DNA from 4 places in the Mesorhizobium sp. P160927 genome. Region 4 is predicted to be linked to each of the others. Evidence: riboswitches for the same ligand, from Rfam matches in the RefSeq annotation. Region 4 holds a riboswitch; each other region holds the start of a gene.

Region 1 (7,384 bases), 1.6 Mb from region 4:
CCTCCGTCGTCGCGAAGGTCGCGCCGATGAAGATCATGGCGAAGGTGATGATTTGAACCGGCCCCAGACGGATTGCCGAGCCGCTGGAGCCATGGTCCACCGGCCGCACTTGCGGCTCGGTCGAACGCTGCAGGATGAAAGCTGTCGAGCCCAAGGCGAGGAACAGCGTGCTGACGAGCACGCCCGCTTCCGGGAACAGCGCGGCGCTGAGGCCCACTGACAGCGATGCGCCGGCGATATAGACCAGTTCGTCCGCCGCCGACTCGAAGGCGAAGGCGGTGTTCATCTCGGACCGGCCCCGGAAAATCTCGGTCCAGCGCGCCCGCACCATGGCCGGCATGCTTGGCATTGCCGCGGCCAGCAGCGCCGACGCGAACAGCGTCCATACCGGCCAGTCCTGATTGGCCGATGCGATCAGGGCCGCGAAAGCAAGCACGGAGATAATGGTGGTGGGTACGACGACCCGCGTCTGGCCGAGGCGGTCGACCAACCTCGATATTTGCGGCGCCAGGAAGGCATTGGCCAAGGCGAAAGTCGCCGAAACCGCGCCCGCCAGCCAGTATTCGCCACGCGTCTGCGACAGCATCGCCACGATGCCGATTGGCGCCATGGCGATCGGCAGGCGCGCCATGAAGCCGGCGGCGGCAAAGCCCCTGGCTCCGGGAGCGCGAAAGATTTCCGAATAGGGGTTTTGCATGGTTCTGTTCCTCGACGAGGGGCGATTCCACAATTACATACGAGACGTATAAGTGTTAAATAGAGCATACGCCGCGTATGTCAATTGGCATACGACGCGTATGTAGATAAGGCCGGAAGCATGCATCGACCGCGCAAGGAGATGATCGCCGAGACACGCGCCAAGCTGATTGCCGCGGCGCGCCAGGCTTTCGGCACCATCGGCTATGCCGAAGCGTCGATGGATGATTTCACCGCGTCGGCCGGGCTGACGCGCGGCGCCCTTTATCATCACTTCGGCGACAAGAAGGGGCTGCTTGAGGCGGTTATCGCCGAAATCGACGCGGAAATGGCGGGCCGGGTGAATGAGGTCGCGTCGCGGGCGCCGACCCGCTGGCAGCATTTCGTCGACGAATGCACTACCTATATCGAAATGGCGCTGGAGCCGGAAATCCAGCGCATCATGTTCCGGGATGGTCCGGCTGTGCTGGGCGATCCGGCACAGTGGTCGAATGCCAATGCCTGCGTCGGTTCAATGACCGATCATCTGACCGCGCTGCAAGGGGAGGGGGTGGTCGTCCCCGGCGTCGATCCGGAGTCGGCAGCGCGGCTGATCAATGGGGCGAGCAGCCAGGCTGCGCAGCGGATCGCCAATTCGCCAGATCCCGAAGGGACCTCGAAAATGGTGGTGGCCGCGTTCAAGCAATTGCTCGAAGGCCTGCTGAAAAAGCCGGAAGCGCTTTCAAGATGAACCTCCATGGCAGTCCCGCCACCACCTGCAATTGACAATAGCCGGTTTGAGCGCATCCTCGGCAGCCATCTCTGAGGGGAGATTCGGGCATGTGGGATTTTGATATCGGCAGGTCGGTGTCCATCATGATGCGGACCTGGCCTTTCATTGTCTTTCGCATGATCGTCTATTTCGGCATCACGCTGGCCTACATCATGGCAACCGGCACCGGCGCATCCGTCGGCTATGGCGTCGGCCATATTTCCACCGATCCCGACGGACCATTGTCTTTTGCGATGTGGGGCGGCGTGGTCGGTTTCGGCATCGTCTCGATCGCCGTCTACTGGATCCGCGAATACATCCTCTACGTCGTCAAAGCGGGCCATATAGCCGTCATGGTGCATCTGATCGACGGCCATGATGTTCCCGACGGCCAGCACCAGATCGCCTACGCAAAAGAGATCGTGACCGAGCGTTTTGCCGAGGCCAACATCCTTTTCGTTGTCGACCAATTGGTCAAGGGCGCCATCCGCGCCATCACCGGCCTGCTCGGCGGCATCGCGGCCTTCCTGCCTATTCCTGGCCTGAGCGGACTGGTTTCGTTCCTCAACACTGTGATTCGCCTGTCGCTGACCTATGTCGACGAGATCATTCTTGGCTACAACATCCGCATCAATTCGTCCTCGCCGTTCGAAACCGCGCGCCAAGGCGTCGTGCTCTACGCCCAGAACGGTAAGACCATGGTCAAGAACGCCGTCTGGCTGGCGGTCATCATGTGGGCCGTGTCGTTCGTGATTTTCCTGCTGATGCTCGCTCCGGCAGCCGCTATTCTTTACGTCATGCCCGGGCAGCTCGCCGGCTGGGCTTTCGTGCTGGCAATCGTCTTTGCCTGGGCTTTCAAGGCGGCCTTCATCGAGCCCTTCGCCATTGCCTGCCTGATGCAGGTCTATTTCAAGACCATCGAGGGTCAGGTGCCCGATGCCGCCTGGGACGCCAGGCTGGCCGAAGCTTCGTCGAAGTTCAGGGAACTCAAGGACAAGGCGCTCTCCACTTTCGGCGGTTCGCGCTGGGGCACGGCCGGCGCGACGAGCTGATCGGCCGGGCTCGCGGGCGCACCGGCGACGGTGCCGAGGCGCGCCACTGCTGATTTGAGCGGCGCTTCGCCTTGCCCGCGAAAAGTCTCGCTCATGATCAGCTCGGGCAGCGGCAGCCGCCGGCCCCAGCCATGCGTTTCGAGGTCCGGCTTCGGTGCGAACTCGGAAACGCGGCCGACGCAGAGATAGGCGATCGGCGTCACGTGATCGGGAATCGCCAGCAGGCTTTTCAGCGCTTGCGCCTCGATGATGCTGACCCAGCCGACCCCAACGCCCTCGGCACGCGCGGCCAGCCAGAAATTCTGCACCGCGCAGACCGTGCTGTAGAGATCCATCTCCGGATTGTGCCAGCGTCCCAGCGGCGAGCCTTTCGAGCGCTCGCGGTCGCAGGTGATGCAGATGTTTAGCGCGCTTTCGCAAACGCCTTCGAGCTTGAGCTTGCGGTAGAGCGCCTGCCGTTCCGCCTCTATTTCAGGCAGTTCCCGTTCTCGCGCGGCCAGGAACAGGTCGCGCACCTCCGCCCGCCGCGCGGCATCGCGGATGACGATGAAGTTCCAGGGTTGCATGAAGCCGACCGATGGCGCGTGGTGGGCGGCAAGCAGCAGCCGCGCCAGCACCTCGTCGTCGATCGCCTCCGATGTAAAATGGCTGCGGACGTCGCGCCGCGTAAACATGGCACGGTAAACCGCGTCGCGCGCACTCTGGTCAAATCCATCGCCCATTTGAGCGGTCATGGCTTCCCGCATCGCGTGTCCCCTTGCGATTGCAATCGATGCCATCCGCCTGACCATGCGGATGACGATGCCTGCCAGGCCGGTCTTCTGGCTCGGGATCAACCCGCGTCCGGTGCCTTCCCGTCATCGACAGTGGCATCTACCGGCGCGGTCCCCCTCACAGCGTTGGGCACGCCACGGAGTTCAACCGTGTTCCCGATTCTCCCGCCAGGGCATTTGTAGCCAAGTGCAAACACTTGGCGTCGCGGAATGCGGCTAAAACAAACAGACCGGCAGGCACCAGGCAGTAGCGGCAGTCTTACTCCGAAGGGCCGACGACTCCAATGCCGGCAGCGACATGAATGGACGCAGGTTCGATTTTCCCCAGCGATCAAGCCGCAACGCATGGCCATCACGGCGCCGGGGCACTAGATAGGGGGCATGGCCACCCGTCTTTACACGCACCCGATCTTTCTCGAACACATCACCCCGCCCGGTCACCCCGAGCGGCCCGACCGCCTGCGCGCCATCGAGCGCGTGCTCGACGACGAAGCTTTTGCCGCGCTTGACCGCGTCGAGGCACCGCAAGGCGACGAAGCGACCATCCTCTACGCGCATCCCGCCGATTTCGTCGCGCGTGTCCGCGCCGCCATCCCCGACGAAGGCATTGCCCGCATCGACGCAGACACCACCGCCAGCCCGAAAAGCTGGCAGGCGGTGATTACGGCGATCGGTGCCGCCAATGCCGCCGTCGACGACGTCTTTGCGGGCCGCGCCGACAACGTCTTCGTCGCCGCCCGTCCGCCCGGCCACCACGCCGAAAAGACCACTGCCATGGGCTTCTGCTTCTTCAACACGGCGGCAATCGCGGCCCGCTACGCGCAGAAGAAGCACGGCGCCGAGCGCGTCGCCGTCGTCGACTGGGACGTGCATCACGGCAATGGCACGCAAGATATTTTTTGGGACGATCCCTCGGTGCTTTATTGCTCGACGCACCAGATGCCGCTTTATCCCGGCACGGGCGCGAAGAGCGAGACCGGCGCGGGCAACATCGTCAATGCGCCGCTGGCGCCTCGGACCGGCAGCGAGGTGTTTCGCGATGCGTTCCTGTCGCGCGTGCTGCCGGCACTCGACAATTTCGCGCCGGATCTGATTGTCATTTCGGCCGGCTTCGACGCGCACCATCGCGACCCGCTGGCGGAAATCAATCTGACCGAGGACGATTTCGACTGGGCGACCGGCCAGCTGATGCAGCGCGCCGCAATCCACGGCGGCAACCGGCTCGTCAGCCTGCTCGAGGGCGGCTACGATCTGCAGGGATTGGCATTTTCGGTCGCCGCCCATGTCGGGCGACTGATGAAAGGATGAATGATGACCGGTGAGATCAACGAAGACGTCAAGGCGATGAGCTTTGAACAGGCACTCGACGCACTGGAGAAGATCGTCGATGATCTGGAGCGGGGCGACGTGCCGCTCGACCAGTCGATCCGGATTTACGAGCGGGGCGAGGCGCTGAAGGTCCATTGCGACCGGCTGCTGAAGGCCGCCGAGGACAAGGTCGAGAAGATCAGGCTGTCGCGGGACGGCAAGCCGGTTGGAACCGAGCCGCTCGACGCGGACTGAGTCCGGAGCAGCCTTACCGATTTTTGGACACGATCATCATTGAGGATACAGTTCGTCCCGATTGAAACGGACAAGAGGAGATACGGAAGCGATGTGCAGAAACATCAAGACCCTGTTCAATTTTGATCCGCCGGCAACTAACGACGAAGTCCGTGACGCGGCACTGCAGTTTGTCCGCAAGCTGAGCGGCACGACGCGGCCCTCTGCCAAGAACCAGCATGCGTTCGATCATGCGGTCGAAGCCATCGCCGCATCCGCACGCGAATTGCTCGAATCCCTCGAAACCCACCAGCATCCGCGCAATCGCGAAGAGGTGGCGGCCAAATTAAAAGCAAAAGCGGCGATCCGGTTCGCCTGATATGCCCACGCGCCCGCTGACCGCTGACGAGGAGAGTTCATGAGCTTCTTCCCCGGCAAAGACCCTGAGGCCGGCGATGCCTTCGCCAGCGACCAGATCGAGCTGATGGTCATCCCCAACGCCAAGGACATTGGCGGTTTCGAGGTGCGTCGCGCCTTGCCGACCGCCAAACGGCGCCTGGTCGGGCCGTTCATCTTCTTCGATCGAATGGGTCCCGCGATCATGCGCGCCGGCCAGGCGCTCGATGTCCGTCCGCACCCGCATATCGGCCTGTCGACCGTGACCTATCTGTTCGACGGCAAGATCAGGCATCGCAATTCGCTGGGCACCGAGATGGTCATCGAGCCCGGCGACGTGAACCTGATGACGGCTGGTCGCGGCATCGTCCACTCCGAGCGCACGCCGCAGGAATTGCGCGGCGCGCCGATGTCGATCTCCGGCCTGCAGACCTGGTTGGCTCTGCCGGACGGCAAGGAAGAGGTGGCACCGGTGTTCGAGAACACCGCGGCGCTGCGGCTTCCCGAAATCGACGCCGAAGGCGTCAGCGGCCGCGTCGTCATCGGTGAGTTCCAGGGCTTGCGGTCTCCGGTGCGGGCCGATACCGAAACACTCTATGCAGATTTGCGGGTGGCGCCCGGCGCCAGCGTCAAAATCTCGGCCGATGCCGAGGAGCGCGCCATCTACACGCTGGAGGGCGAGGTCTCGATTTCGGGTGATGTCTTTCCGGCGGAACGGCTGCTGGTGTTCCGGCCCGGCGACGAGATCGTCATATGGTCATCGACCGGGGCGCATTTCATGCTGTTCGGCGGCGCCTCGCTTGGCTCAAAGCGCTACATCTGGTGGAATTTCGTTTCCTCGTCCAAGGAGCGCATCGAGCAGGCCAAGCAGGAATGGAAGACCGGCCGCTTCGATATCGTTCCTGGTGATGAGAAAGAATTCATCCCGCTGCCGGAAGGTTGAGCGGATCGAAGGGTTGAGCGTCCGCGTCAGCGACACGCATTTACTTTCGCCTGCCGGCGGCCTATCCCGCAGATGAACAGAAAGTCTGGGCCCAACGTGAACGCAACGCCGCATACGCCGCTTCTCGATAGGGTTCGCGTCCCGGCCGATCTGCGCAGGCTGGCCGAGAGCGACTTGCCACAACTGGCATTTGAGCTTCGCGCCGAACTGGTCGATGCCGTTTCCCGCACCGGCGGCCATCTCGGTGCCGGCCTTGGCGTGGTCGAACTGACGGTGGCACTGCATTATGTCTTCAACACACCCGATGACCGGCTGATCTGGGATGTCGGCCACCAGGCCTATCCGCACAAGATCCTGACCGGCCGTCGCGACCGCATCCGCACCTTGCGCCAGGAAGGCGGTTTGTCGGGCTTCACCCGCCGAGCCGAGAGCGAATATGACCCGTTCGGCGCCGCCCATTCCTCGACATCGATATCGGCCGGCCTCGGCATGGCCGCCGCCCGCGACCTCTCAGGCGGCCGCAACAATGTCATTTCCGTCATCGGCGACGGCGCCATGTCGGCTGGCATGGCTTATGAGGCGATGAACAATGCCGGCGCGCTCGATGCGCGCCTCATCGTCATCCTCAACGACAATGATATGTCGATCGCCCCGCCAACCGGCGCCATGAGCGCCTATCTGGCGCGCCTGGCTTCCGGCAAGGCCTATGTCGGCCTGCGCGACTTTGGCAAGAAGCTGACCTCCTATCTCGGCAAGCGGGCCGATCGAGCCATCACCCGCGCGGTCGAGCATGCGCGCGGTTACGTCACCGGCGGCACCTTGTTCGAGGAACTCGGCTTCTATCACATCGGCCCGATTGACGGTCACAATCTGGAGCATCTCATCCCGGTCCTGAAAAATGTCCGTGACAACGGCAAGGGTCCGGTGCTGATCCATGTCGTCACCCAGAAGGGCAAGGGCTACGCGCCGGCGGAAGCGGCCGCCGACAAGTATCATGGCGTCAACAAATTCGATGTCATCACCGGCGCACAGGCCAAGGCGCCGGCCAATGCACCGGCCTACACCAAGGTGTTTGCCGAAAGCCTGATCCAGGAGGGCCGCGAGGACGACCGCATCGTCGCCGTCACCGCAGCCATGCCGAGCGGCACCGGCCTCGACCTGTTCGGCGAGGTGTTTCCGTCAAGGACTTTCGACGTCGGCATTGCCGAACAGCATGCGGTGACCTTCGCCG
Region 2 (7,384 bases), 2.5 Mb from region 4:
CCGAGCGGGCCTTGGTGCGACGCTGGCGGAGATGTATGTGCAGGGCGTGTTGACCCGCAAGGTCAAGGCGATCACGGAAGAACTGTGCGGCCATGCCTTCTCGGCCTCGTCGATCTCGGCCATCAACAAACGGCTGGACGAGAGCCTGAAGGCGTTTGCCGAACGACCGCTTCAGGAGCCCTTTGCCTACCTCATCCTCGACGCTCGCTACGAGAAGGTGCGCGAAGCCGGCATCGTCATGAGCCAGGCAGTGCTGATCGCGGTCGGCATCGACTGGGACGGCCGGCGTCAGATCCTGGCCGTGGAGATGGCCAATCGCGAAAGCCGCTCGGCCTGGAGGGACTTCCTCGTCGGCCTCAAGGCGCGCGGCCTCAAGGGCGTCGAGTTGGTCGTGTCCGACGATCACGCCGGCCTGGTGGCAGCGATCGGCGAGGTGATCCCCGAAGCCGCCTGGCAACGCTGCTACGTGCACTTCCTCAGGAACGCGCTCGATCATCTGCCGAGGAAGCACGGCGACGACTGCCTGCAGGAATTGCGCTGGCTCTACGACCGGCGCGATCTCGCAGAGGCCAGGGCTGATCTTGCCGCATGGCTTGCCAAATGGTCGGCACGCTATCCGCGCCTGACAGGCTGGGCCGAGGATGCCATCGAACAAACCCTGACCTTCTTCAGGCTGCCGAGACAGCACCACAAGCATCTCAAATCCACCAACATGCTGGAGCGGCTCAACGAGGAAATCCGCCGGCGCACCTATGTCGTGCGCATCTTCCCCAATACCGAAAGCTGCCTGCGCCTGGTCAGGGCTTTGGCCGTCGAGACCAATGAAAACTGGATGGAGGCCAACCGATACATCAACATGGACGACCTGCGCGAGCACAAGAAGCTCGCTCTGCGCCAAGCCGCATGACCAGCATCATGGCCGCCCCATTTTGCAGAACTTGACGCACACAACCCTTGGCTCGGCGCTCGCGGATCACCAGCGTCCTTTGAGCGGTAGCGCTTTTCAGGTTGAGGTTAAAGTCTTGTTGTGGCTCCGCACGGCCTCCATTAGTTGGACAATGGGGCAGCGGTGCAGCGCCGGCAAATGGACGACTCCATGTTTCACAATGTTAGATAAGCGTAAAAGCGCCATGACATAACCACATAAACATTTCGTTATGCGCCATTGACAAGAGAAGGGATTGCTGTGATTGTCTGGCGTGTCGTGGTTCTCGCGTGCGGCGCTGCCGCAGCGGAGCTAAGAGGGAAGCCGGTGCGATGCCGGCGCTGCCCCCGCAACTGTTAGCGGCGAGCCAACCCCACTCATGTCACTGAGGCGAATACCCTCGGGAAGACGGGTAGAGGCTATGACCCCGCGAGCCAGGAGACCTGCCACGACGAATTACGTCCACGGGCGGGGTGTCTCGGTGGCCGCTGCAACCCGGGCGTGCCGGGCCTGCTAGCGCCTTCCTTGTCACCGACGCCCCCAACCATCGGGGTATGACATGACTGTCTCTCAGCAAATTCCTGTAGCAACGCTCGGCGTGCCGCGCTTCGGTCGTCGGCGAGAACTGAAATTCGCGCTTGAAAGCTACTGGTCCGGAACATCGTCCGCTGGCGACCTTCTTGCGACGTCGAAGGCGCTCCGTGCCGCTAGCTGGGAAGAGCAGCGCGATCGCGGCGTGTCGAAAATCCCGTCAAACGACTTCTCGCTTTACGACCATGTGCTTGACACCGCAGCCATGGTCGGCGCCATTCCCTCCCGTTACGGCTGGAATAGCGGCGAGGTCCCACTTGACATCTACTTCGCAATGGGGCGCGGCAACCAGGGTCAGACGGAGGATTGTGCACACGCTGGTCACCAGGAGGCGGCGCATGGGCCCGGTGTAACCGCGATGGAAATGACCAAGTGGTTTGACACGAACTACCACTACATTGTGCCGGAACTGGATGATGATCAGACGTTCGCCCTCTCGTCGACGAGACCCGTCGATTACTTCCTCGAGGCCAAAGCTCTCGGCATTCACACACGCCCAGTCATCCTTGGACCCATCACCTTCCTCAAGCTGGCGAAATCGCCTGCCGAAGGGTTTGATCCTATCGCGCTCCTACCGCGGCTGCTGCCCGTTTACGAGCAACTCCTGCAGAGGCTGAAGCTGTCGGGAGCCGACTGGGTGCAGATCGATGAGCCAGCGCTTGTCCTCGATCTGAACTCCAACGAACGAGCTGCGTTCGAGTTCGCCTATGGCCAGCTGTCGAAAGCCGCGCCCGAGCTGAAGATCATGCTGGCTACGTATTTCGGGTCGCTGGGAGACAATCTCGAAACCGCGGTTTCTCTGCCCCTGGCCGGGCTGCATATTGACCTCGTGCGCGCTCCCGAGCAGCTGGAAACGGTGGGTCGGCTCGCTCCGAAGGATCTGGTGCTCTCGCTTGGCTTGATCGATGGCCGCAACGTCTGGCGTGCGAACCTGCCCGCCATTCTCGACCGCATCAAACCGATCGTCGCCGGCTGGCCCTTGGACCGCGTCGAGATCGCGCCTTCTTGCTCGATGCTGCATGTGCCGATCGACCTGCGCATGGAGACGGAACTCGAGGCGGACATCAGGTCGTGGCTCGCCTTCGCGGCCCAGAAGACCGACGAATTGGTGTTGCTGGCCCGGGCCCTGTCCCAAGGCAGAGATGCGGTGGCTGGCGCGTTGAAAGCGTCTGCCGAGGCTGCCGCCACGCGCGTGACATCCACGAGGATCCATGACCCGCTTGTTGAGGGGCGGATCGTTAGCATTGACGACAGCGCGAAGCGACGGGAGAGCGCTTTTGCCGAGCGCTCCAGAGTCCAAGCCGGCTCACTCGGGCTGCCGCCGTTCCCGACGACGACCATCGGGTCCTTCCCGCAGACGTCGCAGGTACGCAAGGCGCGGGCCGCTCATGCGAAAGGCCAGCTGAGCTATGTCGACTATGAGACGTTCCTGAAGAAGGAGATCAAGGCTGCAATTCGGTGGCAGGAAGAGATCGGGCTGGACGTGCTGGTGCACGGTGAGTTCGAGCGAAACGACATGGTACAGCATTTCGGCGAGCAGTTGTCCGGCTTCGCGCTCACCCAGCATGCCTGGGTACAAAGCTATGGGTCGCGCTACGTGCGTCCCCCCATCATTTTCGGCGACGTATCGAGGCGCAATCCGATGACAGTGCGCTGGTGGCAATTCGCCCAGTCGCTTACGGAAAAGCCCGTGAAGGGAATGCTCACAGGCCCAGTCACCATTCTCAACTGGTCTTTTGTTCGCGACGACGTACCCCGCTCCGAAGCCTGCCGCCAGATCGCGCTCGCCATCCGCGACGAGGTGACGGATCTCGAAAGATCCGGCGCAAGGATGGTCCAGATCGATGAGGCCGCGTTTCGCGAAGGATTGCCACTGCGCCAATCTGACTGGAAAGTCTATCTCGACTGGGCTGTCGAATGTTTCCGGATCGCTTCAACGGGTGTAAAGGACGCGACTCAAATTCATACCCACATGTGCTATTCGGAGTTCAACGAGATCATTCACGCGATCGCTGGAATGGATGCGGATGTCATTTCGATTGAGACGTCGCGCTCGAAGATGGAACTGTTGGACGCCTTCACGAGCTCCAAATATCCGAACGAAATCGGTCCCGGCGTCTATGATATTCACTCACCACGCGTCCCGGAAGTCGGCGAGATTCGGGACTTAGTCATGCTTGCCCGCGAGCGACTGTCCGACGGCCAACTGTGGATAAACCCGGACTGTGGCCTCAAAACACGGCAATGGGAGGAGGTCCGCCCTGCCCTCATTAACATGGTCGCTGCAGCACGCGCGCTCCGGCAGAAAGTGCAGGCGTGAGGCTTCTCTTCCTCACGGTGTGGGGAGTTGCCGGCTGGCGGATGTCGGCCGGGAATGTGCCAAACCGATCACACTCTTGGAAATAAGCCACACGGCGAAAATGTGCAATTTTCCTGCGGCACGTGTCCTCATCCGCAGAAATACAAATGTGATACTACGCTATAGTATTGGTGCTTGGGAACATACCGGCCCCGCGCGTCGAACAAATCGTACACACGTCGTTTCTCAAAGTAGACTGCTTGGCGCGTTCGCTCAGGCGGCGACAATACATGATGCTGCGCGTCTGTCCGCTTCCCCAGTTGATTCGCGCAGACGACGGGCGAAGTGGCAGGTTTCGGGTATTGCTAGCCTCCCGCCAATTCGGAGATGGACGTGGCAATTCGTGTGGCCCAAGTAAAAGCCGCAATCATTTTCGATTGCGACGTCCGCAGCCAGTTGGCCCTTTATTTTCCTGAGATCTGCGTTACGGGCCGGGGCGTTGTCGCCGTTTCGGAGGGTAAAATGGGATAGGCGACCTCGGGTGCCTCTCCGGTCAGCGAGTTGAGAAAGGCAACAAGCAGATCAACTTCTTCGTCCGCCAATACTACGCCAAGCTGGGTGGTCCCCATGATGGCGACGGCCTGTTTCAGATCCCAAACCTTGCCCGAATGAAAGTATGGCGCGGTGAGTGCAACGTTGCGCAGCGGCGCCACGCGGAAAACATAGTAGTCATCGGCTGTGTTGGTGACCGCAAATCGTCCCTTGTCTTTGTCCGGCAGGATCTCGGCGCTGGGCTGTTCCACGAGGCCGAATGGGTAATAGGCTTCCCCACCAACGTTGATGCCGGCATGGCAGGACGAGCAGCCTTTGTCCATGAAAAGCGCCAGGCCCTGTTTCTGTTCGGGAGTCATAGCAAGCTCATCACCATTCAGGAAGCTGTCGAACGGGGCCGGTGTGACCAGTGTCGCCTCGAAGGCTTCGATCGCCTTGGCGAAGTTGTCGAAGGTGACCCGATCGGCTTCAGCCGGAAAAGCTGCATCGAACCACTCGACATATTGCGGCATAGACTTGAGCGTGGCGATGACTTGGCCCGGTGTATTGGCCATTTCGATCCCGGCTTGGACCGGTCCCTTCGCCTGAGCCTTCAGGTCTTCGGCACGACCATCCCAGAACTGGGCGATGTTGAAGACAGCGTTCAGTACAGTCGGCGCGTTGCGCTGTCCCTTCTGCCAACCGTGGCCGATCGAGGTTTCGTGATTGTCGTCGCCGCCGGTGGCCAGGTTGTGGCACGAGTTGCACGACAAGACGCCTGACGCCGAGACGCGTGGATCGAAGAACAGTGCCTTGCCGAGAGCGATCTTTTCCGGGGTGATCGGGTTGTTGGCGACTGTCGGCGTGGTGGATGGCAAAGCCCTGAAGGTGGCCAATGCCGTATCTCTGAGGTCGGTGGGGATCGAATCCGCAGCAAAGGCGGTGGGTGCCAGCAAGGTGACAGCCATCGTTCTGAATAGGATTTTCATAAATGGTCTTCCTGCGTCGTGCACGCAGCCATTATGCGATCTGCAGATCATGAACGCCCTGAGCTAGATCAGCTGAGGGAGAGGGTCGGGGTCTGACACCTGTTTTCGCGGCTGAGCTGGGACCCTCTTGGAAGTGATCGCTGTTCTCGATTGGACTTCAGGGAGGAGGAGTATCCCTGCTCGGCAACCGGTTGGATGTAGCAAAGCACGCACTGAGTGCGCTTCGAAGATTCGGTCACTGCGATCTTCCAGCCATCGTTGAGAAAGTCGATAGCATCTGGAAGACTTGGCAATCTCTTGCACCATGTGCGCTGCACGCCTTGCGAAAAGTGAGCTTCTGAAACCTCGGGGTTCATTCGTTCCTCCTGACCTGCTGATTGCGTGAATCGGCCTTATCGACACCCGCGGACTGCACATTGTGATGTCACCAGCCATGGCGGTCTCAATACCTAAGCAGCGACGGTCTATGCGACAGTATGGATGTCCTGTCGGAATAGCCGGTCGCCTTATCGACGTCACACCGGCATATAGCTCCGCTTCTACGAACATCCCATCACGCGAGGAAAGACATGGCCAACACGCGCAGTATCGCCAATCTAGCCCTTGTGTCGGCGCGGCGCTTGAGCAGGTCCACCGGCTGTAAGTGCCTCACACCTTGATCCACAGATCCTAGGCGATGACCACGTTGTCGTCATAATTTGACGGGCGCGGGGCATTGGCCCATAGCGAGCCACCGCAATCTGTGCGGTTGCCAATACGTAATGAAGTTGACCTGCCCCTAAGAATTTCCTCCATCTGAGATTAGAGTCCGGCCCTTGATCGAAGGACGGACTGATGAAGAGAAAGCGGTTCACAGAAGAGCAGATCATTGCGGTTCTGCGCGAGCATGAGGCGGGTGTAAAGGCGGGCGATCTGGCCCGCAAGCACGGGGTCTCGGAGGCGACGCTGTATAATTGGAAGGCGAAGTATGGCGGGATGGACGTGTCCGACGCCAAGCGGCTGAAGGCGCTGGAAGACGAGAACGCCAAGCTGAAGAAGCTGCTCGCCGATCAGATGCTGGAAGCCTCGGCGCTGCGTGAGCTTCTGTCAAAAAAATGGTAGGGCCCGCCGCCAAGCGCGAAGCCGTCGCGCATCTGCAGGCCGTCATGGGTCTGTCGGAGCGTCGGGCCTGTTCCTTTGTGGGCGCCGATCGCAAGATGATCCGCTACCGGTCAAGGCGTCCGCCCGAGACGGAGCTGCGTGGCAGGTTGCGCGACCTCGCCAATGAGCGCCGACGCTTTGGCTACAGGCGGCTGTTCATCCTGCTCAGGCGCGAGGGCGAGGCATCTGGGGTCAACCGCATCTATCGTCTGTACCGCGAGGAGGGCCTGACGGTGCGCAAGCGCCGGGCAAGGCGGCGAGCGGTCGGCACGCGGGCGCCGATCCTGGTCGAGGCAAAGCCGAACGCGCGCTGGTCGCTGGATTTCGTGCATGACCAGTTCGCCTGCGGCCGCAGGTTTCGCGTGCTCAACGTCGTCGACGACGTGACGCGCGAATGCCTGGCGGCGATCCCGGACACCTCGATCTCCGGCCGTCGGGTTGCCCGTGAACTGACGGAACTGATCACCCAGCGCGGCAAGCCACGCATGATCGTCTCCGATCACGGCACCGAGTTCACCTCGAACGCCATCCTCGCCTGGTCGAAGGATTACAGGATCGAATGGCACTACATCGCGCCGGGCAAGCCGATGCAGAACGGCTATGTCGAGAGTTTCAACGGCCGGATGCGCGATGAGCTGTTGAACGAGAGCCTGTTCTTCGGTCTCGACCACGCCCGAAGCGCCATCGCCGAATGGAGGGAGGACTTCAACACCGCGAGGCCACATTCCTCGCTCGGCTACCAGACCCCGGCAGCCTATGCCCAGGTCATCACCGCAACCGGCTCCGACGCTGTGCTGATGGAAGGCTCCGCGCCTCCGCCGGTTGCTCAACCCGCGCCACAAGGCGTAACAAAAACGGTCGAGGCTCTAATCGCAGCTGGATGACAGTTCAGTAGCAGGTCAAAGTGAA
Region 3 (7,384 bases), 3.5 Mb from region 4:
ACCGGCTTCGGCCTGCCCTTCGCCATCTATCTCTTGCGAAGCTATATTGCCGGGCTACCGCGCGAGATCATGGAATCGGCGCGCATCGACGGCGCCAGCGATTTCGAGATCTTCGTCAAGATCGTGCTCCCGCTGTCCTTCCCGGTGCTTGCCTCCTTCGCCATCTTCCAATTCCTGTGGGTATGGAACGATCTCCTGGTGGCAATGGTTTTCCTCGGAACGGCGCCCGATCAGATCGTGCTGACGGCCAAGCTCAATGCGCTGCTTGGCTCGCGTGGCGGCAACTGGGAGATCCTGACGACATCGGCCTTCATCACGATCATCGTGCCGCTGATCGTCTTCTTCTCGCTGCAGCGTTATTTCGTCCGCGGGCTGCTGGCCGGCTCGGTGAAAGGAGGTTGAGACCATGCAATCGGCTTTGAAGGCGACTTCGAAACCAGACCCCGCCATCGACCGCGACTGGTGGCGAGGCGCGGTGATCTACCAGATCTATCCACGCAGCTATCAGGATTCCAATGGCGATGGCATCGGCGACCTCAAGGGCATCATCGGCAGGCTGCCCTACATTGCCGCGCTTGGCGCGGATGCCATCTGGATCTCGCCTTTCTTCAAATCGCCAATGAAGGATTTCGGCTATGACGTCTCGGATTATTGTGACGTCGACCCGATGTTCGGCACGCTGGCGGATTTCGATGCACTGACGGCGGAGGCGCACCGACTGGGCCTCAAGGTGATGATCGACGAGGTGCTGTCGCATACCGCCGATATCCACCCCTGGTTCAAGGAAAGCCGCTCGAGCCGCACTAATCCTAAGGCCGACTGGTATGTCTGGGCGGATGCAAGACCCGATGGCACGCCGCCCAACAACTGGCTGTCGATCTTTGGCGGCTCGGCCTGGCAATGGGACACCAGCCGCCAGCAGTACTACCTGCATAATTTCCTGGCCGAGCAGCCGGACCTCAACTTCCATAATCGCCAGGTCCAGGACGCGCTGCTCGACGTCACCCGCTTCTGGCTGGAGCGCGACGTCGACGGCTTTCGCCTCGACACCATCAATTTTTACTTCCACAGCCAGGGGCTGGAAAACAACCCGCCGCTGCCGCCGGAACAGCGCAACGACCAGACCGCACCGGCGGTCAATCCCTACAACTACCAGGACCATATCTACGACAAGAGCCGACCGGAAAACCTCGCCTTCCTCGAGCGCTTCCGGGCGCTGCTCGACGAGTACCCGGCGACCGCGGCGGTCGGCGAAGTCGGCGATTCGCAACGCGGGCTGGACGTGGTCGCCGCCTATACCGCCGGCGGCAAGCGCGTGCATATGTGCTATTCTTTCGACTTCCTGGCCCCGGAAAAGATCAGTGCCGCCAAGGTCCGCTCGGTGCTGGAAGCTTTTGGCCGGGTGGCCAGCGACGGCTGGTCGTGCTGGGCGTTTTCCAACCATGACGTGATGCGACCGGCCTCGCGCTGGGCCGCCAACGAGGCCGACCCGTCGGCCTATCTCAAGGTCATATCGGCATTGCTGATGTCGCTGCGCGGTTCGGTCTGCATCTACCAGGGCGAAGAACTCGGCCTCGGCGAGGCCGATCTGCGCTTCGAGGATCTGCAGGATCCCTACGGCATCCGTTTTTGGCCTGAATTCAAGGGCCGCGACGGCTGCCGCACGCCCATGGTGTGGGATGGCGGTGCCAGGAATGGCGGCTTCTCCCAGGCAAAACCCTGGCTGCCGGTGCCGGCCGCGCATCTGCGGCAGGCGGTCAACGTGCAGCAAGGCGACGAAACCTCCCTGCTTGAACATTACCGGCGCTTTCTTGCCTTCCGCCGCGCCAATCCGGCGCTAGCCAAGGGGGACATCGCCTTCATCGAAAGCCAGGGCGACACGGTCGCCTTCACCCGCCGGTCGGGTAATGAGGAGATCGTCTGCGTCTTCAATCTGGGCGCAAGGCCCGCGAAGGTTGACCTCGGCAACCGAACCCTGCAACCTTTGCCGGGACACGGGTTCTCCGGGCAGGCGAGCACCGGGTCGGTCGAACTCGGCGGCTATGGCGCCTGGTTCGGACGCATAGGTTGAAACATCCGAGGAATCACTGGAGGAAACCAATGGCCGATGTCAATTTGAGACAAGTGAAGAAGTCCTATGGCAATCTCAACATTCTCCACGGCATCGACCTCGACATCAAATCGGGCGAGTTCATCGTCTTCGTCGGCCCGTCGGGCTGCGGCAAGTCGACCTTGCTGCGCTCGATCGCGGGGCTCGAGGAAATCACGTCGGGTGAACTCAAGATCGACGGCCAGGTGGTCAACGACGTGCCACCCTCGAAGCGCGGCATCGCCATGGTGTTCCAGTCCTATGCGCTCTACCCGCACATGACCGTCTACGACAACATGGCCTTCTCGATGAAGATCGGTAAGGAAAGCAAGGCCGAGATCGACAAAAGGGTTCGGCAAGCCGCCGAGATCCTGCAGCTGACCAAATATCTGGACCGTCTGCCCAAGGCGATGTCGGGCGGCCAGCGGCAGCGCGTCGCCATCGGCCGCGCCATCGTGCGCAATCCGAAGGTGTTCCTGTTCGACGAACCGCTGTCGAACCTTGACGCCGCATTGCGCGTCGCCACCCGCATCGAGATCGCCAAGCTCAAGGAATCGATGCCCAACACGACCATGATCTACGTCACGCACGACCAAGTCGAGGCGATGACGCTGGCCGACCGGATCGTCGTGCTGAAGGACGGGCACATCGAGCAGGTCGGCACGCCCATGGAACTTTACAAGAACCCAGGCAACCTCTTCGTCGCCCAGTTCATCGGCTCGCCGGCCATGAACATCCTGCCGGCGACGGTCGACAAGACGGGCAACCCGACCATCGTCAGCCATGTCGGCGGCCGAAAGGCGACGGTGCCGATCGCGACACCTGGTTCGGCAAAGGGAGCGGCGGTCAGCTTCGGCGTACGGCCGGAAGATCTCGCGATCGCCAGCGGTGCGGATTATCTGTTCGAGGGGAGCGTCGATTATCTCGAACAGCTTGGCGAGGTCCAGCTGGTCTATGTCGATATCGGCCGGGCCGACCTGCCGCTGGTGACCAAGCTGCCGGGCAATGTCGAGGTCAAGCGCGGCTCGACGCTGCGGCTGACCGCCAATGCCGGCGACCTCCATATCTTCGATGCGGAGGGTCGCTCCTTTGCCCTCCACGAAGCGGAAGCAAAGGCGGCCTGAAGACGGCCGTACCGGTAACGCAAAAAACAAAAGCAGCGGCGGGCATGTCCCGCCGCTCTTTTTGTCTGCACAGGCTGGTTAGTTGTTGCCGAAGAGATTGCGATCGGCACCCTGATGGGCCGGCTTCTGCACGTCGCCAGTCGAATTGAGCAGCTTGTAGACAGGCGAATCGCTGTTGCGGATCGCACCCGTATGCGACGTATCGACATTGACAGTCGACGAAGCAGTGGGCTGGTTGGCGCCGTTGGAGCCATAGTTGTCGCTGCCGGCGAAAGCGCTGCCGGAGACGGCCAGAACGGCGGCGGCGGCAATGAGGATCTTGTTCATTTTAGGTAACTCCTGAATTTTGGAAGTCCCGCGGACCGGCGGGCAAAAGCCCACCGGCCGTGGGAGGCCATTAATGGCCGAAGAGGTTGCGGTCGCTGCCCTGCTGGACAGGCGCCGAGGTGGCCGGAGCCGACTTGCCGATCGACGCGGTGTTTGGATTGTCGGTGGAGGCAGCAGCAGCCTGGTTGGCGCCGTTGGAGCCATAGTTGTCGCTGCCGGCGAAAGCGCTGCCTGAGAGAGCCAGAACGGCGGCGGCAGCAAAGAGGATCTTGTTCATTTTAATACTCCTGAATTGTAGGGTCCACCGGCGCGGCAGGTTCACCCGCCGCGTGCCGGGGATGGTTATTAATTGTTGCCGAAGAGGTTGTGGTCGGCGCCCGTCACAGGCGTCTGGGCAGCCGGCTCCGACTTCTTGGTCGAAGCGGTGTAGGAACTGTCGACAGTGGCCGCGGGGGTCGCGGCGTTCGAACCATAATGGTCGCTACTAGCGAAGGCGCTGCCGGAAATCGCCAGAAGGGCGGCGGCAGTGAGGATGATCTTTTTCATTTTTGTACTCCAGTATTTTTCCCGTCCGTCTAGCGGCGTGTCTTGGATTAAATCGCGTCGTTCGGACCGCCCCGATGTGGGAGAGCCCCCTTGCCGTTTCCAATCACGAAGTTGTTCAGCGTGGACCATGACTCTGCTACTTGAAATTGTACCAACGCCTTCTACATGTCTTATTTTTCTGTTCGATATCAAGTAGTTGACTAAGATGACGACCCGATCACCAACTGTGTCGGAGGGCTGGGCGTTCACACCGTCCTGCACGCACCGTCAACAGAAACGAACCGTTCGGTTCGATTTTAGACTGTGCTAATAGTCACTTTTCGAAACCGTTAACCCTTTTCCGGCCGGCTGAGGGTCGAAAACGGTGCCCGCGCGCGCCTGGCGAGAAGAGGCGATTCCCCCTGCGGCAACCATGCCGGGACGATCCCGCATGCGTGTCGCGCCGCATGGATGCGATGTCGCTTTCGTGCCGATGTCGCAAACCCTGTCGTGATTAGATCAAGCCATCTCAGGTGCCGCTGCGTGACGACGGAGCGGAGAATTGGGAAGCCGGTCAGATTCCGGCGCTGCCCCCGCAACGGTGGTGGAGTTCAAGTCGCAACGGGAGACCACTGGGCGAAAGCCTGGGAAGGTGTCGCGATGGTCCGCGAGGACCACTCCAGAGCCCGGAAACCAGCCCGAGATCGCTAGAACTCGACTGATCGCGGTGGGCGGTCAAGGGGCGGATGGTGTTGTCCGGCTTTCGCCGGCTTGCGCCCAGTCCTTCCTCCATCACCACCAGTTCAGTCCTTGAAAATGAGGACAGGACATGGACGCGCGCAACGACATGCTGAGGCTTTTGAACGGCCGCAGACAGGGCCTTTCGCTGGAACAGCCCTTCTATACCGACCCTGACTACTTCAAGCTGGACATGGAGCTGATCTGGTATCGCGACTGGCTGTTCATCGGCCATGATTGCGAGTTGCCCAAGCCGGGCAGCTTCATCACCGTGCAGATCGGCGATTATCCGGTCGTGCTGGTGCGCGATCAGCAGGGCAAGATCAACGCCTTCCACAATTCCTGCCGCCATCGCGGCAGCCGCGTCTGCAACACCGACAAGGGCATGGCCGCCAAGCTGGTGTGTCCCTATCACCAGTGGACCTACGAACTCGACGGCCGGCTGCTGTTCGCCCGCCAGATGGCCGATGGGTTCGACAAGAGCCAGTTCGGGCTCAAGCCGGTCGCCTGCGAAAGCGTCGCCGGCTATGTCTTCATCTGCCTGGCCAAGGAGCCCGCCGACTTCGCGCCGATGCGGGCGATGATCGAGCCCTATCTCCAGCCGCACCGGCTGAGCGAGGCCAAGATCGCCTTCGAGAGCACGATCATCGAGAAGGGCAACTGGAAGCTGGTCTGGGAAAACAACCGCGAATGCTACCATTGCGCGGGCAACCACCCTGAGCTGTGCAAGACCTTCCCGGAAGCGCCGACCGTGACTGGCGTGCAAGGCGCCGACAACGACCCGGAGATGCTGGCCCACTGGGCGAAGTGCGAAGCTGTTGGCCTGCCCAGCAAGTTTCGGATCGACCCGGCCGGACAATACCGCGCCACCCGCGCGCCGCTGCTGCGCGATGCCCAGAGCTACACGATGACCGGCAAGCGGGCCGTGAAGAGGAACCTGTCCGACAGCGTCTCGGCCGACCGGATCGGCACGCTAATGCACTACCACTACCCGACAACCTGGAACCATATCCTCGTGGATCATGCGGTGACGTTCCGCGTGCTGCCGGTCAGCGCCACGGAAACAGCGGTGACGACCAAATGGCTGGTCCACAAGGATGCGGTGGAAGGCGTCGACTATGATCTGCCCGAACTCACCCATGTCTGGACCGAGACCAACGACCAGGACCGCCGCATCGTCGAGGAAAACGCCTTCGGCATCCTGTCGCCGGCCTACGAGCCCGGTCCCTATTCGGAGCTGCACGAGGGCGGCGTCATCCAGTTCGTCGACTGGTACGCGCGCTTTATCGGCCCACGGCTTTCCGAAGACGGCCGGCCCGCTCTGCGCAGTGTCGCCTAGCGCATCTCGCCCAAACCGTGCATCGGTTTTGGGATCACGACATGCGCAAAATGAAAAGGTATGCAGGGATGAACGCCATGACTGATCTTGGCCTCTATCGCCATCTCGACCAGATGGCGCCGTGGAACGACAGGCTGCAGGTGCTGGAAGTGATCGGCGTCAGCGACGAGGCGCCCGACGTCAAGACCTTCACCTTCCGCTCGGACAACCAGACCTGGTTCCGCTACAAGCCGGGCCAGTTCTTGACGCTGGAATTGCCGACACCGGACGGCCCGCTGATGCGCACCTACACGCTGTCATCATCGCCGTCGCGACCATTCTCGATCGCGGTGACGGTGAAGGCGCAGGCGGGCAGCGTCGGCACACGCTGGATGTTCGATCACCTGACGCCCGGCTCGCACGTCAAGGCCTATGGACCGGGCGGCGACTTTTCGCTGCACAGCCACCCGGCGGCGAAATACCTGTTCATCTCGGCCGGTTCGGGCGTGACGCCGATGATGTCGATGCTGCGCTGGCTGAATGACTGCGCGCCATGGACCGATGTCGGATTCGTCAATTGCGCGCGGCGCCCTGAAGAGATCATCTTTCGCAAGGAACTCGAACTGCTCGGCGGCCATATGCCGGGCCTGTCGCTCGGCTTCATGATCGAGGAGCGGTCGAGCCGCGAGGGCTGGTACGGCCATATGGGCCGCATCGACGCCATCCGGCTGCCGCTCCTGGCGCCCGATTTCCGCGAACGCGAAATCTTCTGCTGCGGCCCCGACCCCTTCATGCGCGCCGTGCGCGGCATGCTGGAGGCCGCCGGGTTCGACATGGCAAAGTACCATCAGGAGAGCTTTGCCGCGCCGGCGGTGGGGGAAATCCCGGCGCCGTTTGCCTCGCCGGCTGAAGAGGGCGGGGCGATTTGCGTCGAAGCCGCGACGCCGATCCGCTTCGCGCTTTCGGATGTCGACGCCGATTGTGTCGCCGGCCAGACCGTGCTGCAGACGGCGCGCGCCTCGGGCGTGCGAATACCGGCTGCCTGCGAATTCGGCCTGTGCGGAACTTGCAAGGTGAAGAAAGTCTCCGGCAGCGTCGAGATGAGCCACAATGGCGGCATCCTCGATCATGAGATCGATGATGGCTTCATCCTGGCCTGTTGTTCCAAGCCATTGTCGCCGCTTGAAATCGAGGCTTGATCCGCCCCGCTTTCGACTGATCCCGGAAATGGTCCCGCCTTGCCGGCAAAGGTTACCTTGCCAA
Region 4 (7,384 bases):
TCAAGGCATGGCGCGGGGGGAGGGTCGGATCGTGGTAGTCGGCGCGACGATCGGCCGAGCGGCCCCGGTCGGGGGCGAGTGCCACGGTGACATTGCCGAAATGCGCGGCGCGGACGGGGAAGTGGTGTTTGCCTGATAGCGAAGGTGTGTGCGAGGTCTCATTTTCCGCTCTGCCCCACGCAGCCTTTACCGCGGCAATCGCCGATGTCGGCAACTCTTTCGAGAAGTCGAGATAGTCATTCAACCCCAGCCCATCACTGCCCCGCTCCAGCATCTGCAACAATTCACGCGGCGTTTGCGGAATCCCCTCAACGGCATAGCCATGTTCGCTCAAGTCGTGCAGCATGGCCAGCACGCTGGATGGCACATCCAGCCCGACCGCATAGCCTGTGCGGCCAGGTGCACTGGGATAGTCGGGGATGAGGATCGCGAGCTTGCGCTCGTCCCGCTTCGTCTCCCGCAGCCGGATGAAAGCCGAGACTCGACCCGCCACTTGCTCTACCCGATCCAGTTCCGGCCGGTTCGCCAACGCGCGATGGCCAAGCGCCGGATCGATATCGCTCTCGGCCTTGAAGGAAATGGCGCCGGCGAGGATGCGGCCGTCGAGTTCGGGCAGCACGACATGCATGGCAAGGTCGGCTGGCGCCAGGCCGCGCTGGTTGTTTTCCCAGACGTCGCGGCGCGTGGTGGCGACGATGACCTGGAAGACGGGCACGCCGGCGCGGTCGAACAGGGTTTCGACGCCGGGTTCCGCGCCGGATGCGAAAGCGGTCGCGGTGACGATCGCGGCGGGTTTCAGCGATGCGATGGCATTTTCGACGAATGCCAGCGACGCCGGATCCTTCAGACTGGAAACGAAGATCGGGACCGGTGCCAATCCCCTGGAGCGCAAAGCCTCGGCCAGCGCGTCGATCGGGACGACATCGGCGGCAAGCAGCATCGATCGGTAGAAGAGAATCGGGATAATGGGAGTGTCGCTATTGGAACCGGCCGGCTCCTCCGCGACCCCCAATCCAGCCTGATAGTACCCGGCCTTCGGCACGCTGACCGGGTTGGCGACGGGCGTATCCTGTCCGGCCAGGCCTGCCAGCTTGTGCACCAGCGCGCTCATATTGGCCGGGCCGCCCTCGCGGAAATAGCCGAGCAGGCCGTCCAGTTCGGCACGCGGCAGCGTCGAGGCTTCGACCAGCCTGAGATCCTCGTCGTGGCTTTCGCCGGGAAGCAGCGCCAGTTTGATGCCGCGTTCGCGGGCAATCACCGCCAGTTGGTCGCAGCCATAGCGCCACCACTCGTAGCCGCCGAGGATGCGCACCAGGATGATTTTGGCGTGGCGGGCGACGGTGTCGATCCAGAGGTCGACGGACATGGGATGGCGCAGGTCGCGCAGTGCGGCCAGCCGCATCGAGGGCAGGCGACCGGCATCCGCCTTCCACGCCGCAGCCAGTCCGGCGAGATCGCTGTCGGTGAAGGATAGGGCCACGATGTCCGCCGGCGCCTGCCTGAGATCGACAGGCTCGGCGAGGTCGTCGAGCGAGGCGGAGGTCGTCGTGAGGATGTGCATCGCGGCCCGGCCTGGAAATCAGCCGGCGAGGATACGTTCGATCGCAGGACGGTTCAGCCCCTTGGGGCCGATGACGACGAGGCGCGATCGGCGGTCGTCCCCGGCGGTCCAGGCACGGTCGTAGTAATGATTGACCCGCGGGCCGACGGCCTGCAGCAGGAGCCGCATCGGCTTGCCGCCGACCTCGACGAAGCCTTTCACGCGCAGCACGTTTTCCTGTTCGGCGGCGGCGGCGACGCGCTTTGCCAACTCGTCGGGATTGGCGATCGAGGGAATGTCGACGATGAACGTGTCGAAGTCGTCATGCTCGTGATCGAATGCGCCGTCATGGTGGGACTTGCGGTTCTCGATGTCGTCCTCGACGGCGAGACCGAGCCCGAGCAGCACCGAGGGATCGACCTTGCCATGGGACGTCGGCACGATCTTCACGGCGCGGGCGGAGTGTTCGTTGACGATGGCCTTGGCGCGAGCCGAGCCGGCGGCGTCCATCAGGTCGCTCTTCGACAGGATGATCAGGTCGGCGCAGGCGATCTGATCCTCGAACACTTCCTCGACCGGATCGTCATGGTCGAGGCTCTCGTCCTGCGCGCGCTGCGCCTGCAGGGCGTCCATGTCGTTGGCGACGCGGCCTTCCGCCAGTGCGGGGCCGTCGACCACGGCGATGACGCCATCGACGGTCACGCGGCTCTTCACCGTCGGCCACTGGAAGGCTTGGACCAGAGGCTTGGGCAGAGCGAGGCCCGAGGTTTCGATCAGGATATGGTCGACCTTCGGCGTCAGCGACAGGATCTTGTCGAGGGCCGGCACGAAATCGTCGGCCACGGTGCAGCAGATGCAGCCATTGGCCAGTTCGACGATGTTTTCCTCTGGGCAGGTGTCGATGCCGCAGCCCTTGAGGATCTCGCCGTCGATGCCGATGTCGCCGAACTCGTTGACGATGATGGCAATCCGCTTGCCGCCCGCGTTTTCCAGGAGATGGCGGACCAGCGTCGTCTTGCCGGCGCCGAGGAAGCCGGTGACGACGGTGCAGGGAACGCGAGACAGAGATGTTGTCATGATCAGTCTTTCAGCATGTCGAGGGGTGGAATGCGGGCAACGAGGCCGCGCTTGAGGCTATCGGGCCTGCCCCGCCAGGGAATGAGGCCGTCGCTCGAGGTGGCGAAGAGTTTCGCGCCGGTGACGAGATCGGCGCCGCTGGTCGTGGTCAGATCGCCGAACACATAGCTCCAGCAGCCGTCGCGCAGGATCGCGGCGCTGAGCCGGCGCTTGCAATTGCCGAGGCATTCGACCGTGCGGACGCGAATCTTCTCGGCCAAGGCGGCTTGGCGCGTATCTTCAGCCAAAAGTTCGCCGGCCCGGGGACGGGCGTCGGAGCCGGTCTCGTCGCGACAGGAAGCGCAGACAATGACCGTGATGCCGGCCAGGGAATCATCCCCGCCGGACGAAATGTCGGTTGTTTCAGCCGAAAAGCTGCTGTCGCGATCCAAATCAGGCTCCTTGCCCGGAAAACCCGCCAGGCGATCGGATTATTGCATTCCAGACGGCAGGTCTCCTGGCTCGCGGGTCATCGCCTTGGTAGCCGCCTTCCCGGGACAATCCCAGTGGCTTTCGGCCTTGGCTCTTCGCTCACAGTTGCGGGGACAGCCGCGGATTTGGGATTTTCAATCCCGCACCGCATTCCCTCTTGGCTCCTCCCTTTGCCGAGAGGAGACCGTCTGGATGGGATTTAGGCTCTTGCAGGCAGCGGTGTCAACGCGAGCTTACGACACCGCGATGTCGGACAGCGCCGGGCCGAGATCGCCGACAGGGGTTATTTCCATGCGCTCAAGGCCAAGCCAGCCCTGCATCTGCTTCAATTCCTCGAAGAGCTGGGCGGCGGTTTCGGGCGGTGCGTCGGGCTCGGGGTAGGCGGCATGGACGCGCAGGACACTGGCCGGCCGGTCGGCCTTGAGGTCGATGCGCGCCACAATCCTGTCGCCGAGCAGGAAAGGCAGGACATAGTAGCCATATTGCCGCTTGTCGGCCGGCGTGTAGATTTCGATGCGGTAATGGAAGTCGAACAGCCGCTCTGAGCGCGAGCGCTCGAAGACGACCGGATCGAACGGCGCCAGCAGGGCGCGGGCCTCGATCTTGCGCGGCATACGGGCGTCCTTGTGAAGGTAAGCCGGCTTTTCCCAGCCCTCGACACGGACCGGCAGCAAGTCGCCGAGTTCGACCAGTTCCTCCAGCCGGCCTTTCATGTCGGCCGGCGAGAGTCGAAAATAGTCGCGCAGGTCGCCTGAAGTCGCCACGCCATGGGCACGGGCGGAAATGCGCAGCAATTCGCGATGCGCGTCCTCAGGCGTCGGTACCGGCAGATCGAGGATCGGCTGCGGCAGCACGCGCTCCGGGAGGTCGTAGAAGCGCTCGAAGCCGCGTCGGTGCGCGGTGGTAATGCGCCCGGCCCAGAACAGCCACTCGAAGGCGTGCTTGGCGTGGCTCCAACCCCACCAGCCGCCGGAGCCTTTCTGGCCTTCGAGCGCCGAAGCGGCGATCGGCCCGCGCGCGACGACCTCGCGGTAGATCTCTTCTATATAGGCGGCGTGCTCGCGGCCCCATTTGGCCAGTCCCGGATACATTTCATCGCCTTGCTCGGCGCGCTGCATGCGCCAGCGCATCAGCGGGTAGGTCTCGACCGGCAGGAACGAGGCTTCATGCGCCCAATATTCGAAGACGGTGCGCTTGCGCGTCACGGCGGCGTTGTCGAGCAAAGCGAGGGGATAGGGGCCGAGACGCGAATAGAGCGGCATGTAATGAGCGCGCACCACGGCACTGACGGAATCGATCTGCAACAGGCCGGTGCGGGACAGAACGCGGGCGAAATGGCGACGGTCCGGCGTGCCGGCGGGGCGGGGATCGAGAAATCCCTGGGCGGCGAGCGCGATGCGCCGGGCGGCGGCAAGCGAGATCTTTTCCTTCATGCGGATGCGTCTCTGATGGACCTGTCTGGCACATTGCTGGGCGTGATTCCCATCCATGCTAGCAGGGTTTTGGCGGCAACCGCGTCAGGAGAGAAAAGTGGAGTTTAAAGCGAAGGAAATCAAACAGGAGCGGATGGGACCAGTTTCTCCCGGAATGCCGTCCAGAGCGGAGTTTTGAACAAGGTTTGACTTGCTTCGCTGGAAGTGCTGCGCTAACCCTCGCCGCGTTGCAGCATAGGCCCCTTAAAACGGTTCAGCGGTTAATCTGTCACGCTTCCGCATTAAGGTTCGGTGCTGTAGTCAAAGTGGATTGGCGCCAACGGAAAGCCGCTGCATGAACGCACTTCTCAGTTCGTACCTGCCCATCGTCCTGTTTATCGGCGTGGCACTGGTCGTCGGCCTGGCGCTACTGGCGGCCCCGTTCCTGGTGGCGTATCGCAACCCCGATCCTGAAAAACTTTCCGCCTACGAGTGCGGTTTCAACTCGTTCGACGACGCCCGCATGAAATTCGACATCCGCTTCTACCTGGTGTCGATCCTGTTCATTATATTCGACCTGGAAGTAGCCTTCCTCTTCCCCTGGGCAGTGTCCTTCTCGAAGATCGGCATGCTCGGTTTCTGGTCAATGATGGTGTTTTTGGCAGTGCTGACCATCGGCTTTGCCTATGAATGGAAAAAAGGAGCGCTGGAATGGGATTGAACGACAGTTCAGGCACCCTCGTCGCGCCGAAGCCCAAAGGTATTATCGATCCCAACACCGGCAGGCCGGTGGGGGAGGACGATCCCTTCTTCCTCGAAATCAACAATGAGCTTGCCGACAAGGGTTTTCTGGTCACCTCGACCGAGGCGCTGATCACCTGGGCGCGCAGCGGCTCGCTCATGTTCATGACCTTCGGTCTGGCGTGCTGCGCGGTCGAGATGATCCACACCTCGATGCCGCGTTACGATTCGGAGCGGTTCGGTGTCGCGCCGCGCGCGTCTCCGCGCCAGTCCGACATCATGATCGTGGCCGGCACGCTGACCAACAAGATGGCGCCGGCGCTGCGCAAGGTCTACGACCAGATGCCGGAGCCGCGCTACGTCATCTCGATGGGTTCGTGCGCTAATGGCGGCGGCTACTATCACTATTCCTATTCGGTGGTGCGCGGCTGCGACCGGGTCGTGCCGGTGGACATCTACGTGCCCGGCTGCCCGCCGAGCGCCGAAGCCCTGCTCTACGGCATTCTTCTGCTGCAGAAGAAGATCCGCCGCACCGGCACGATCGAACGGTAAATCCATGGCCGCCTCCTTAAGCGAACTGTCGACCTATCTCGGCGAGAAGCTGCCTGGCCGCTTCGGCGATGCGGTATTCGCCTATGGCGAGCTCACCGTTCACGTCGAGCCTCAGAACTTGATCGAGGTGATGACCTTCCTGCGCGACGATGCGCGCTGCCAGTTCATCTCGATCATCGATGTCTGCGGCGCCGACTATCCGTCGCGGGCCAAGCGCTTCGACGTCGTCTATCACCTGCTATCGCCAAAGCAGAATGTGCGCATTCGCATCAAGGTGCAGGCCGACGAGGAGACGATGGTGCCTTCGATCACCGGCGTCTATCCCGGCGCCGATTGGTTCGAGCGCGAAACCTACGATCTCTATGGCGTGCTGTTTTCGGGCCATCCGGACCTGCGCCGCCTGCTGACCGACTACGGTTTCGAAGGCCATCCGCTGCGCAAGGATTTCCCGCTCACCGGTTTCGTCGAAGTGCGTTACGACGACGAAGCCAAGCGCGTCATCTACGAGCCTGTGGAACTGAAGCAGGAATTCCGCAATTTCGATTTTCTGTCCCCATGGGAAGGCACGGATTACGTGCTGCCAGGGGATGAGAAGGCAAAGCAGTAATGGCTGAAACCTCCGTCCGCAACTTTAACATCAACTTCGGACCTCAGCACCCTGCCGCGCATGGTGTTTTGAGGTTGGTTCTGGAGTTGGACGGCGAAGTGGTCGATCGCGTCGATCCGCATATCGGGCTCTTGCATCGCGGTACGGAGAAGCTGATCGAGCATAAGACCTATCTGCAGGCGGTGCCTTATCTCGACCGGCTCGACTATTGCGCGCCGATGAACCAGGAGCACGCCTTCGCGCTCGCCGCCGAGCGCCTGCTCGGCATCGAGGTGCCGAGGCGCGGCCAACTGATCCGCGTGCTCTATTGCGAAATCGGCCGCATCATGTCGCACATCCTCAATGTGACGACGCAAGCCATGGATGTCGGCGCGCTGACGCCGCCGCTGTGGGGCTTCGTCGAGCGCGAAAAGCTGATGGTGTTCTATGAGCGCGCCTCCGGCTCGCGCATGCATGCGGCCTATTTCCGGCCCGGCGGCGTCCACCAGGACCTGCCGCGGCAGCTGGTCGAGGACATCGGCAAGTGGATCGACCCTTTCCTGAAATCGCTCGACGATCTCGACAGGCTGCTCACCGGCAACCGCATCTTCAAGCAGCGCAATGTCGACATCGGCATCGTCTCGCTGGCCGACGCCTGGGCCTGGGGCTTTTCGGGCGTCATGGTCCGTGGTTCGGGCTCGCCGTGGGACCTGCGCAAGTCGCAGCCCTATGAATGCTATTCGGAAATGGATTTCGACATCCCTATCGGCAAGAATGGCGACTGTTTCGACCGTTACCTCGTGCGCATGGAAGAGATGCGCCAGTCGGCACGGATCATGCGCCAGTGCATCGATCTCTTGCTCGGCAAGGAAAGCACCGGGCCGGTGTCGAACCTCGACGGCAAGGTGGTGCCGCCCAAGCGCCAGGCGATGAAGCGTTCGATGGAAGCGCTCATCCATCACTTCAAGCTCTATACCGAGGGCTACCGCGTCCCGGCCGGCGAGG

Evidence for each region. A riboswitch is a leader RNA that binds a small molecule or an ion and turns the genes downstream of it on or off. The one in region 4 is predicted to bind cobalamin.
Region 1: it holds a riboswitch for cobalamin, as region 4 does, so the genes downstream of both, bluB (5,6-dimethylbenzimidazole synthase) here and AC3CB8_RS22735 (DUF1636 family protein) in region 4, are expected to answer to the same signal.
Region 2: it holds a riboswitch for cobalamin, as region 4 does, so the genes downstream of both, metE (5-methyltetrahydropteroyltriglutamate--homocysteine S-methyltransferase) here and AC3CB8_RS22735 (DUF1636 family protein) in region 4, are expected to answer to the same signal.
Region 3: it holds a riboswitch for cobalamin, as region 4 does, so the genes downstream of both, AC3CB8_RS06090 (aromatic ring-hydroxylating oxygenase subunit alpha) here and AC3CB8_RS22735 (DUF1636 family protein) in region 4, are expected to answer to the same signal.

Annotation. Positions count from the first base shown of each region.
Region 1 covers NZ_JBYMDW010000001.1:3,011,074-3,018,457, forward strand. The annotation lists gene AC3CB8_RS14475 (MFS transporter) at 1-697, opposite strand, end outside; gene AC3CB8_RS14480 (TetR/AcrR family transcriptional regulator) at 818-1,426, shown strand; gene AC3CB8_RS14485 (hypothetical protein) at 1,516-2,499, shown strand; partial or broken gene bluB (5,6-dimethylbenzimidazole synthase) at 2,616-3,290, opposite strand; cobalamin riboswitch at 3,294-3,475, opposite strand; gene AC3CB8_RS14495 (histone deacetylase family protein) at 3,654-4,580, shown strand; gene AC3CB8_RS14500 (exodeoxyribonuclease VII small subunit) at 4,584-4,835, shown strand; gene AC3CB8_RS14505 (DUF2277 domain-containing protein) at 4,927-5,193, shown strand; gene AC3CB8_RS14510 (pirin family protein) at 5,233-6,153, shown strand; gene dxs (1-deoxy-D-xylulose-5-phosphate synthase) at 6,226-7,384, shown strand, end outside.
Region 2 covers NZ_JBYMDW010000001.1:2,127,624-2,135,007, reverse strand. The annotation lists partial or broken gene AC3CB8_RS10415 (IS256 family transposase) at 1-907, shown strand, start outside; cobalamin riboswitch at 1,189-1,390, shown strand; gene metE (5-methyltetrahydropteroyltriglutamate--homocysteine S-methyltransferase) at 1,485-3,836, shown strand; gene AC3CB8_RS10405 (cytochrome-c peroxidase) at 4,280-5,335, opposite strand; one part of gene AC3CB8_RS10400 (IS3 family transposase) at 6,170-6,422, shown strand; one part of gene AC3CB8_RS10400 (IS3 family transposase) at 6,422-7,359, shown strand.
Region 3 covers NZ_JBYMDW010000001.1:1,197,239-1,204,622, reverse strand. The annotation lists gene AC3CB8_RS06120 (carbohydrate ABC transporter permease) at 1-402, shown strand, start outside; gene bglA (beta-galactosidase BglA) at 407-2,071, shown strand; gene AC3CB8_RS06110 (ABC transporter ATP-binding protein) at 2,101-3,213, shown strand; gene AC3CB8_RS06105 (DUF680 domain-containing protein) at 3,292-3,540, opposite strand; gene AC3CB8_RS06100 (DUF680 domain-containing protein) at 3,611-3,817, opposite strand; gene AC3CB8_RS06095 (DUF680 domain-containing protein) at 3,886-4,086, opposite strand; cobalamin riboswitch at 4,580-4,781, shown strand; gene AC3CB8_RS06090 (aromatic ring-hydroxylating oxygenase subunit alpha) at 4,895-6,142, shown strand; gene AC3CB8_RS06085 (FAD-binding oxidoreductase) at 6,220-7,320, shown strand.
Region 4 covers NZ_JBYMDW010000001.1:4,656,623-4,664,006, reverse strand. The annotation lists gene cobN (cobaltochelatase subunit CobN) at 1-1,561, opposite strand, end outside; gene cobW (cobalamin biosynthesis protein CobW) at 1,580-2,617, opposite strand; gene AC3CB8_RS22735 (DUF1636 family protein) at 2,620-3,048, opposite strand; cobalamin riboswitch at 3,087-3,292, opposite strand; gene AC3CB8_RS22730 (winged helix-turn-helix domain-containing protein) at 3,322-4,521, opposite strand; gene AC3CB8_RS22725 (NADH-quinone oxidoreductase subunit A) at 4,856-5,221, shown strand; gene AC3CB8_RS22720 (NuoB/complex I 20 kDa subunit family protein) at 5,212-5,793, shown strand; gene AC3CB8_RS22715 (NADH-quinone oxidoreductase subunit C) at 5,798-6,400, shown strand; gene AC3CB8_RS22710 (NADH-quinone oxidoreductase subunit D) at 6,400-7,384, shown strand, end outside.